DNA from 3 places in the Pilosibacter fragilis genome. Region 3 is predicted to be linked to each of the others. Evidence: predicted binding sites of a transcription regulator. Region 3 holds the regulator's gene; each other region holds the start of a gene.
What was found. Region 3 encodes LexA, which represses DNA repair genes until DNA is damaged. Its sites were predicted from a motif close to CNAACANNTGTTNG; they were not measured.
Positions count from the first base shown of each region.

Region 1: uvrB (excinuclease ABC subunit UvrB) is a predicted target of LexA. The motif match lies at 1,862-1,875, and genes of this name have one in related genera.
Region 2: recA (recombinase RecA) is a predicted target of LexA. The motif match lies at 1,595-1,608, and genes of this name have one in related genera.

Region 1 covers NZ_JAVYJB010000003.1:213,451-216,737, forward strand. The annotation lists gene uvrB (excinuclease ABC subunit UvrB) at 1-1,689, opposite strand, end outside; gene bioA (adenosylmethionine--8-amino-7-oxononanoate transaminase) at 1,900-3,099, opposite strand; gene bioD (dethiobiotin synthase) at 3,224-3,287, opposite strand, start outside.
Region 2 covers NZ_JAVYJB010000009.1:61,758-65,044, forward strand. The annotation lists gene ABCW45_RS10175 (alanine/glycine:cation symporter family protein) at 1-925, shown strand, start outside; gene ABCW45_RS10180 (hypothetical protein) at 1,274-1,399, shown strand; gene recA (recombinase RecA) at 1,724-2,788, shown strand; gene ABCW45_RS10190 (regulatory protein RecX) at 2,882-3,287, shown strand, end outside.
Region 3 covers NZ_JAVYJB010000001.1:59,825-63,111, reverse strand. The annotation lists gene ABCW45_RS00265 (immunoglobulin-like domain-containing protein) at 66-797, shown strand; gene lexA (transcriptional repressor LexA) at 1,008-1,625, opposite strand; gene ABCW45_RS00255 (LysM peptidoglycan-binding domain-containing protein) at 1,805-2,119, shown strand; gene ABCW45_RS00250 (exonuclease SbcCD subunit D) at 2,299-3,287, shown strand, end outside.

The sequences.
Region 1 (3,287 bases), on a different contig from region 3:
GATGGCGGCCCGCATGGAATCGGTAATGGAATCCGCATACATGATCACATGGCCTTCGGCGTTTCGCGCGGCACGTCCGATCGTCTGGATCAAGGATGTCTCCGAACGGAGGAATCCTTCCTTATCCGCATCCAGGATCGCCACAAGTGTGATCTCCGGGATATCGAGTCCCTCTCTGAGGAGGTTGATTCCCACAAGAACATCAAAGACATCCAGACGCATATCGCGGATGATCTCGGCGCGCTCCAATGTGTCGATATCCGAGTGCAGATATTTTACGCGGATCCCGGCTTCCCTGATATAATCCGTAAGGTCTTCCGCCATACGCTTTGTAAGCGTTGTGATCAGGACCTTGTTGTGTTTTTCTACTTCTTTATTGATCTCGCCCACAAGATCATCGATCTGTCCCTCCACTGGTCGCACGGAGATCTCCGGATCAAGAAGTCCTGTCGGACGGATGATCTGCTCCGCGCGGAGAAGTTCATGGTCCGCCTCGTAAGTGGACGGGGTTGCGGACACGAACATCATCTGATTGATATGGGTCTCAAACTCCTCAAAATTCAATGGGCGGTTATCCAGGGCAGACGGCAGGCGGAATCCATAATCCACCAGTGTCTTCTTTCTCGACCGGTCACCGAAATACATGCCGCGGACCTGCGGAAGCGTGATATGGGACTCGTCCACGATAATCAGGAAATCATCAGGGAAATAGTCGAGCAGCGTACACGGCGGCTGTCCCGGTGCAGATCCCACAAGATGACGGGAATAGTTCTCGATTCCCGAACAGAAGCCTGTCTCTCTCATCATCTCCACATCAAAATTTGTCCGTTCCGCGATTCTCTGTGCCTCCAGAAGCTTGTCCTCACTCTTAAAAAAGGTTACCTGTTCTTTCATTTCCGCAAGGATATTTTCCGTTGCCCGCATCATCTTTTCTTTCGGTACAACATAGTGGGACGCCGGGAAGATCGCCACATGTTCCAGCTGCGCTTTCACCTCTCCGGTCAGCGCCTCGATCTCCATGATCCTGTCCACCTCGTCCCCGAAGAACTCAATCCGGTACGCCTCGCTTCCAGAATAAGCCGGAAATACTTCCAGCACATCACCTCTTACCCGGAAGCTTCCGCGCTTGAAATCCATCTCATTTCTCGTATACTGGATGTCGATCAGCTTATGGATCACCTCATCCCTGTCCTTCTCCATTCCCGGGCGCAGGGAGATCACCATGTTCTTATAATCGATCGGGCTTCCTAAGCCGTAAATACAGGACACGGAGGCCACGATGATCACATCATTCCGCTCCGACAGTGCCGCCGTCGCAGAGTGGCGCAGCTTATCGATCTCATCGTTGATCGCGGAATCCTTCTCAATATAGGTATCCGTAGACGGCACATACGCCTCCGGCTGATAGTAATCATAATAGGAGACAAAGTACTCCACCGCATTGTTCGGGAAAAACTCTTTCATCTCCGAATAAAGCTGCGCCGCCAGCGTCTTATTGTGAGCGATCACCAGCGTCGGCTTATTGAGCTGCTGGATCACATTCGCCATCGTAAACGTCTTACCGGATCCGGTCACGCCAAGCAGCGTCTCAAACTGATTCCCCTCTTTAAATCCCTTCACCAGCTGCTCGATCGCCTGCGGCTGATCTCCGGTGGGCTGGTATTCTGATACTAATTCAAAATGATCCATATGATTTCTCCTGACCTATCCATGATATTATTAGAAGCAGTGCAAAAATCCCGACGGCGAAGCCGATCTGGAATATCTCTCCGCCCCAGGCTATGAATGTACGGAATCGTTTCATTCTTAGTATATTACCTGTCCAGTATAGCATTCAAGCTAAAAAAAGTACAGAACAAACCGAATGTTTGTTCTGTACTGTATTTGCTGTCCGCATTCCTATCTCGCAAACCAATCCTTCATACACTGAAGCACCTGCACCAGCTCGTCCTCCTGGATCACATACGGCACCATTGCGTAGAGGTAGTTTAAGAACGGACGGCTGAACACACCTCTCTTGCAGGCATACTCCTGATATCCTTTTAATACGGCCGGATCGTAGACTTCGACGCAGACGCAGCCGCCCAGGATCCGGACTTCGCGGATCCTGGGGTCTGTGAAGCCCTTCATCTCGCGGCGGGTCACAGCTTCGATCCTCTTGATCTTTTCCATGTAGTTCTGGGTCTCGAACAGTTCGATCGATGCCAGGGCCGCGCTGCACGCCAGCGCATTTCCCATGAATGTCGGTCCATGCATCAGGGCATGTTCCGGAACATCATCGTAGAAGCCCTCAAATACTTTCCGGTTTGCCACGGTGGCAGCATGACCGATATATCCGCCTGTCAGTGCCTTTCCGAGAACCAGAATATCCGGGAGGACCAGATCCGCCACGAAACGATTGCCGGTCCGGCCAAATCCAGTCGCCACCTCATCGAAGACCAGAAGAACACCGTACTGGTCACAAAGCTCTCTCGCCTTCTTTAAGAAGGAAACGTCATACATCCGCATGCCGCCCGCCCCCTGTAAAAGCGGTTCCACCAGCACACAGTTCAGTCTGTCATGATACTTTTCAAAGGCCTCTTCCAGGGCCGTGATCTCCGTCGGAATGTGGACCACATACGGGCTTGCCCCGTAAGCTTTCAGCACGAAATGGTAATCCTCATCGTCTCCCGCTTCCATCGTCTTAAAGGTGTCGCCGTGGTAGGCATGCTCCAGGGCCAGGATCATGGTCCGCTTCTCATCTCCCCGGTTCATATAATACTGCAGCGCCATTTTTAACGCCACTTCCACCGCCACACTGCCGGAATCGGAAAAGAAGCAGTAATCCAGATCCCCCGGCAGCCAGGACGCCAGTTTCTCTGACAGCTTTCTCGCCGGTTCGTGGGTCAGCCCGCCCAGCATGACATGGGAAAACTTCTCCACCTGGGAGATGATCGCCTGGTTGATCACCGGGTGCTTATATCCGTGGATCACGCTCCACCAGGATGAGACCGAATCGATCATCTTCTGATCTTTCGTATAGAGATATACCCCGTTCGCGTCCACGATCTCGTAGGGCGCCTTCATTGTTTTTAACTGTTCATATGGATACCAGATCATCGTTTTCTTCTCCTTCATCTTAACATGGACTCCCCGGTCCCTTTCCTGCTCCGCTGCTGCGGGTGGGATTCCCGGGAGTACGTCAGCACTTATCGCTTCCTATATAATCTTGGCATATTCACGGTCATTTTTCCGCAGTCTCATACAGCGCTTTCAAATCCTCCGCGTCCATGGAAAGCTCCGTGTCA
Region 2 (3,287 bases), on a different contig from region 3:
GTTCAAGGGCACATTCGGAAAGGCGCTTTCCACTCTGTTCGCGGTATTTATTATTCTTGCTCTGGGCTTTATGGGAAATATGGTTCAGTCCAATTCCATCGGAGCAGCGTTTGTGGAAGCATTTCAGGTATTCCATGTGGAACTTTCACCGGTGATCGTCGGCATTGTTGTCGCAGTGATCGCAGCGGTGATCTTCCTTGGAGGAACAAAGAGTCTGGCAACGGTAGTTGAGAAGATCGTTCCGATCATGGCCAGCGTTTATATCGTCGGCAGCCTGGTCCTGATCCGCATGAACATCACGGCTCTTCCGGCAGCGTTCCTTTCCATTATCGAGGGCGCGTTTGCGCCGGAAGCAGTTCTCGGCGCAGGCGCCGGAATCACGGTGCGTGAGGCGATCCGCTATGGTGTTGCCCGCGGCCTCTTCTCAAACGAGGCAGGTATGGGATCCACCCCGCATGCCCATGCGAGAGCGAAGGCGGAATCCCCACATCATCAGGGGCTCTGTGCAATGGTCAGCGTGTTCATCGACACATTTATCGTCCTGAACCTGACGGTATTCTCTGTCCTCACAACAGGCGTTATGAGCACAGGAAAGGACGGTACCGCGCTCACTCAGGCGGCATTCATGAAGGGTTTCGGCAGCGCGGGGATCATCTTCGTTGCGGTCTGCCTGTTCTTCTTCGCGTTCTCCACGATCTTAAGCTGGCATTTCTTCGGACTTGTGAACGTGAAGTATTTATTCGGCGAGAAGGCATCAAAGCTCTATTCGCTGATCGTTGTTGTCTGCATCGTGATCGGTTCCTGCCTGAAGCTGGAACTTGTATGGTCCTTAGCGGACTTCTTTAACGGGCTTATGGTCATTCCGAATGTTCTGGCGCTTCTGGCGCTCAGCGGACTGGTAGCGCGGGCTTCGAAGGAGAGATAGGAAGTCCTGGCGTGAGCCGGATGGGAATACATATATAATAAATAGGATAGAATGGCGGCAGAACATGTATTGTGGGCATGGGCTGCCGTCTTTTGTTGTTTACGCGGAGCGTGGGGAAGGAAGCTGTGAGGCGGATATTGGAGATCAGGCAAATTTTTCATGGCTGACCAGGTAAAAAATGAGGGTCTGAATTTGTGGAGAATGCCGATTGACAGGGCGAAGAAATTTCGATATAGTACGGGTATCTGAAATCGTTCTGGGAGGTCTGTCCCGGATAGCAGATAGTTCATGATGCGGGAAAGCATCGTCCTGGCGGCGGATCGCTGCAGGCCTCAGTGAGAAGATAAGATGGAAAGAAGTAAAGGACAGGCAGAAGGGTATTTTATGACGGCGGAGAGCAGAAAGTCTGGTATTGAATCGTGGGGATCTGCCGGAGAGGGGATGAAGTATGATGGTGTTACTGTGCGCGGGTAGGGATTTTCTGAACTGAAAAATCCGCACAATACAGTGGCGGTAGTGGATTTTTCCGATTTGGAATGCGAAGCATCAGCAAAATCAGTTGCTGTTTGCGCAAGGCGTGGACATTAACATGATGGTGGAAGAAAAGCCGGACGGAATGAGAAGAAACAGTTGACTTTTTACAGGGATTATATTATGATTAACAGGTACAGAACACTTGTTCGCATATGACGATTGCTTTGGCAGGACGGGAGGGAAAAATTCGGACTGCAAAGTTAGTAATTTGTGGATGTCCGGGGACGCGGGGAACGCTGCGGGGCCGGATCTTGGAGGAAGAATATGAATAAAGATGATAAATTAAAAGCCCTTGACGCGGCTCTCACACAGATCGAAAAAGCTTATGGAAAAGGTTCCGTTATGAAGCTCGGTGATTCCGGTGCGAATATGAATATCGAGACTGTTCCGACGGGTTCCTTAAGCCTTGATATCGCCCTCGGACTTGGCGGCCTTCCGAAAGGACGTGTCGTTGAGATCTACGGACCGGAGTCCAGTGGTAAGACAACGGTCGCTCTCCATATGGTAGCGGAAGTCCAGAAGCGCGGCGGGATCGCCGGATTTATCGACGCTGAACACGCTCTCGATCCGGTATACGCGAAGAATATCGGAGTTGATATCGACAATCTCTATATCTCCCAGCCGGATAACGGCGAGCAGGCCTTAGAGATCACAGAGACGATGGTGCGTTCCGGTGCCGTTGATATCGTGATCGTGGACTCTGTAGCGGCCCTTGTTCCGAAGGCGGAGATCGACGGCGATATGGGTGACTCTCACGTCGGCTTACAGGCCCGCCTGATGTCCCAGGCCTTAAGAAAACTGACCGCCATCATCAGCAAGACAAACTGTATCGTGATCTTTATCAACCAGCTCCGCGAAAAAGTCGGTGTGATGTTCGGAAACCCGGAGACAACGACCGGCGGACGTGCGCTTAAGTTCTATTCTTCTGTCCGTCTTGACGTAAGAAGAACTGAGTCCTTAAAGCAGAGCGGCGAGGTGATCGGAAACCACGTCCGCGTAAAAGTTGTAAAGAATAAGATCGCTCCGCCATTTAAAGAGGCAGAGTTTGATATTATGTTCGGAAAGGGAATTTCCCGAGAGGGCGATGTCCTGGATCTGGCTGCAGACGCGAATATTGTTGAGAAGAGTGGATCCTGGTACGCTTATAAGGGAGCGAAGATCGGTCAGGGACGTGAGAACGCGAAGACGTATCTTGCGCAGAATCCGCTGATCTGCGAGGAGATCGAGAACCAGGTGAGAGAGCTTCACGGACTGGAAGCGCAGCATGTTGCCCCGGGTGAGGCAGCTGCGGCACCGGCGGTTAATGAGGCTGAGGAAGCTGATGAGTAATAAAAATAATGATGAAAAAGAGAACTGTCTGGTGGGTACGGCACTTTAGAAAGAAGCTTGAGACAGGAAGGCAGTTCTGACGGGAAAGCATAGATGAAAGAATGGCAGCAGGAAGAGCACCGGGAGCAGAAAATGTATGCCGGTGCGGATGGAGACGCGGTTCCGGAGGAGTTCCGGGAGGCGCGGAACAAAGGTCTCTACTATCTTCAGTTTTCCGGAAAAACAGAAAATGAAATGCGCAAGAAGCTGGCGGAACAGGGGTTTTCGCCAGCCTCTGTTGAAGATGCGGTTCTTTTTCTGAAACACTACCGGTATTTGGACGATGAGGACTACGCGAGGCGGTATGTGGAGAAAAACGACCACAAAAAGAGCATCCGCAAGATGAAATTTGACCTCCGCCAGAAAGGCGTCAGCGACGATCTGGTGGAGATGGTCTTTGAGGATATGGAGGTGGACGAGTCTGCCCAGATCCTCGGACTTTTGAGAAAGAAAAATTACG
Region 3 (3,287 bases):
GTTTATCTATAATAATAATAGAGATGTTGTCTTGTAATACAAACATATGGAGAGGTGGTGTCGTAATGAGAAAAAGATTATTAGTCATATTTGGAATCTTCGGCCTGCTTCTGGCCGGCTGCCATACTGTACCCAATGCAGCGCAGGAAACAAACACGATCACCCCTACTGGTTATGCTTCTGAAGAGGTACCACGCATCTCTTTATTTTATGATGGTTCCCTGTATTTGTATAATGCCACCGGCTTTGATCTCCAACAAAAGGGAAGCTGGGAGTTTTTAGGTCAGATAGCCTTTGTGAATAATTTGGAATACCCTACAAAAGATTTAAACGGCACCCACTTAAACGTAGGGCAGGAGGTTTACAGGGATCCGGAATTTCCTCAAAAACTATATGTAAAGTATGATTCGGGTTTTGCACTCTTTGAAGCAGAAAAGGCTACAAAGGAAGAAACTGCGGAGTATCTTGATTATGTACATGCGGGAATTAGGCTGGCAACTTCTGACAGCCTTCAGCTGAAGCTTTCCAATGTCAGCAATGAAACGATAATCTATGGGGAAGCGTATACAATGGAGGCCTTTTGGGATGATAGTTGGGAGAAACTTCCGGTTTTACCCGAAGATTATAGTTTTATAGAGATTGCCTACGAATTGGAACCCGGAGAATCTCGGTTTATGGATATAGATTTTGCATGGTTATACGGAGAACTCCAGAAAGGCAAATATAAAATGATAAAAGAGATCTATTTGCCAGACGGAAGAGTATATTCGGTACCGGCAGAATTTGAAATACAATAAAACATGAAGCCCCACCGGATCTCGAATGATGTCGTATAGTCATAGATATCCAGTGGGGCTTTTTCTCTGAGCCATATAAGATGTCTGCCTTTTTCGAACGGCAAGTCATCGCAAGTTCATCACGGTGGGAGTGAGGTCTCCGGCGGGGAGAGACGTTCCTCGAGGATCACAGCGATTCTTTAAGAACTATCCGTAAAAATAAAGATCGGTTTAATTCATCATACGGAAAAGACCGATGACCTTTCCAAGGATCTCGACCTGATCAAGAATGATCGGATCCATCGAGGAATTTTCCGGTTGGAGACGGAAATGGCCATTTTCCTTATAGAAAGTTTTTACAGTAGCGGAATCGTCCACCAGAGCAACGACCTTATCACCGTTTTCAGCGTTTGGCTGCTTTGCAACGATCACTTTATCGCCGTTGTAGATTCCGGCTTCGATCATACTGTTTCCTTTTACCTTCAACATAAATACTTCCTTATTTGGAAGAATTTCTGCAGGAATCGGGAGATAATCTTCGATGTTCTGTTCTGCAAGGATTGGCACTCCGGCAGCGACCGTACCGATCACCGGCACGTTTACGAGTTCGCGTCTCGTCAGGGCGAAATCGTCATCAAGGATCTCGATCGTTCTCGGCTTTGTCGGATCACGACGGATATAGCCGTTTTTTTCCAAGGATTCCAGATGAGAGTGCACGGAGGAAGTGGACTTTAAGTGTACCGCTTCACAAATCTCGCGCACAGCCGGCGGATAACCTTTCTTTAAGATCATTTCTTTTATATATTCAAGTATTTCTCTCTGCTTATCAGTAATTTTTCCCTGACTCATGAAATCCCTCCTTTTTTCATCTGTATACATAGTACCATAAAATACGGGAAAAAGCAAACCTTTGTTCGAAAAATACCGAAAAAGAATTGACAAACATATGTTCGTGTGATAGAATTCGATACAGAACAGATGTTCGCAAACGTAAGTTTGGACTCGCTGGATACAAAGGAGGAAGCTGTATGAAGAAGTATTTGATAGCCCTTGTTATGATTGTAATGATTATGTCCTGCTTTTTCGGAAAGACTCTGGTTATGGCGAATGAAGAGAGTGATGATACAGTCTATAACCGCTATTATACGACGATCGAGGTAGAAAAAGGTGATACACTCTGGTCGATTGCAAAAACTTATTATCACCACTCCGGTATGTCGGTACGGGAATACGTTTATGAGCTGAAATTGATAAACGGAATGGTTTCAGATGAGATACGCGCCGGAAATATGATCTCCGTGGAATACTATGCGGAGACACCGGGGAATCCGTATATAAAGTGATCCTCAAAAAGATGTTTCCCGGATATGAGTGTTGCGGTAAGAACCGTTTTTTGACCAGAGAATAAGATCCCATGGACAGATATATGTTCCGGGGTCTTATTCTTTATAAGACAATGGCTTGCTATTGCCGGTGAGAGACATTACAATAGGATTAACAGCAGAGACCACAGGAGGCACAGATGAGATTATTCCATTTATCAGATCTTCATATCGGAAAGAGAGTGAATGAATTTTCTATGATCGAGGACCAGAAATATATTCTTGAAAGGATCCTGGATCTCGCGGAGAAGGAGATGCCGGACGGAGTGATCCTGGCAGGAGATATCTATGATAAACAGATTCCCTCCGCGGAAGCAGTTCAGGTGTTCGATGAGTTTATCACAAAGCTGGCGGAGAGAAAATTCCCCGTCTTTGTTATCAGCGGAAACCATGATTCTGCGGAACGACTGGCTTTTGGAGGAAGACTGCTAAACAGCCGGGGAATTTATCTCTCCCCCGTCTATGATGGAACTGTCATGAAAATTCCGATCGCAGATCAGTATGGGACGGTCTGGATCCATCTTCTTCCGTTTATCCGTCCGGCAGCTGTGCGCCGCGTATTTGAAGATGAGTCAGATTTGATTACAGATGTCCAGTCTGCAGTACGTGCAGTGATCAGCCACATGGAGATCGATCCGAATGAGAGAAATATCCTCGTGGCGCACCAGTTTGTTACAGGAGCGTCCCGATGCGAATCGGAGGATATCCAGGTCGGAGGTCTTGATAATATTGATGCTTCAGTCTTTGAGGCTTTTGATTATACAGCCTTGGGGCATATCCATAGTCCTCAGAATGTGGGAAAGGGCATGGTGCGGTACTGCGGAACGCCCCTGAAATATTCCTTCTCTGAGACGGATCAGGAAAAATCGATCACGGTCGTGGAGATGGAAGAAAAGGGAACGGTAAAGATCAGACTTCTGCCTTTAAAACCATTTCGGGATATGCGAAAGCTCCGGGGAACATATATGGAACTGACTACCCGTTCGTTTTATCGGGATATGAACTGTGAAGATTATATTCAGGTAACGTTGACGGATGAGGATGATGTACCGGATGGACTTCAGAAGCTGAGAGTCATCTATCCGAATATTATGCAGCTTTTGTATGATAATCAAAGGACAAGAGCCAG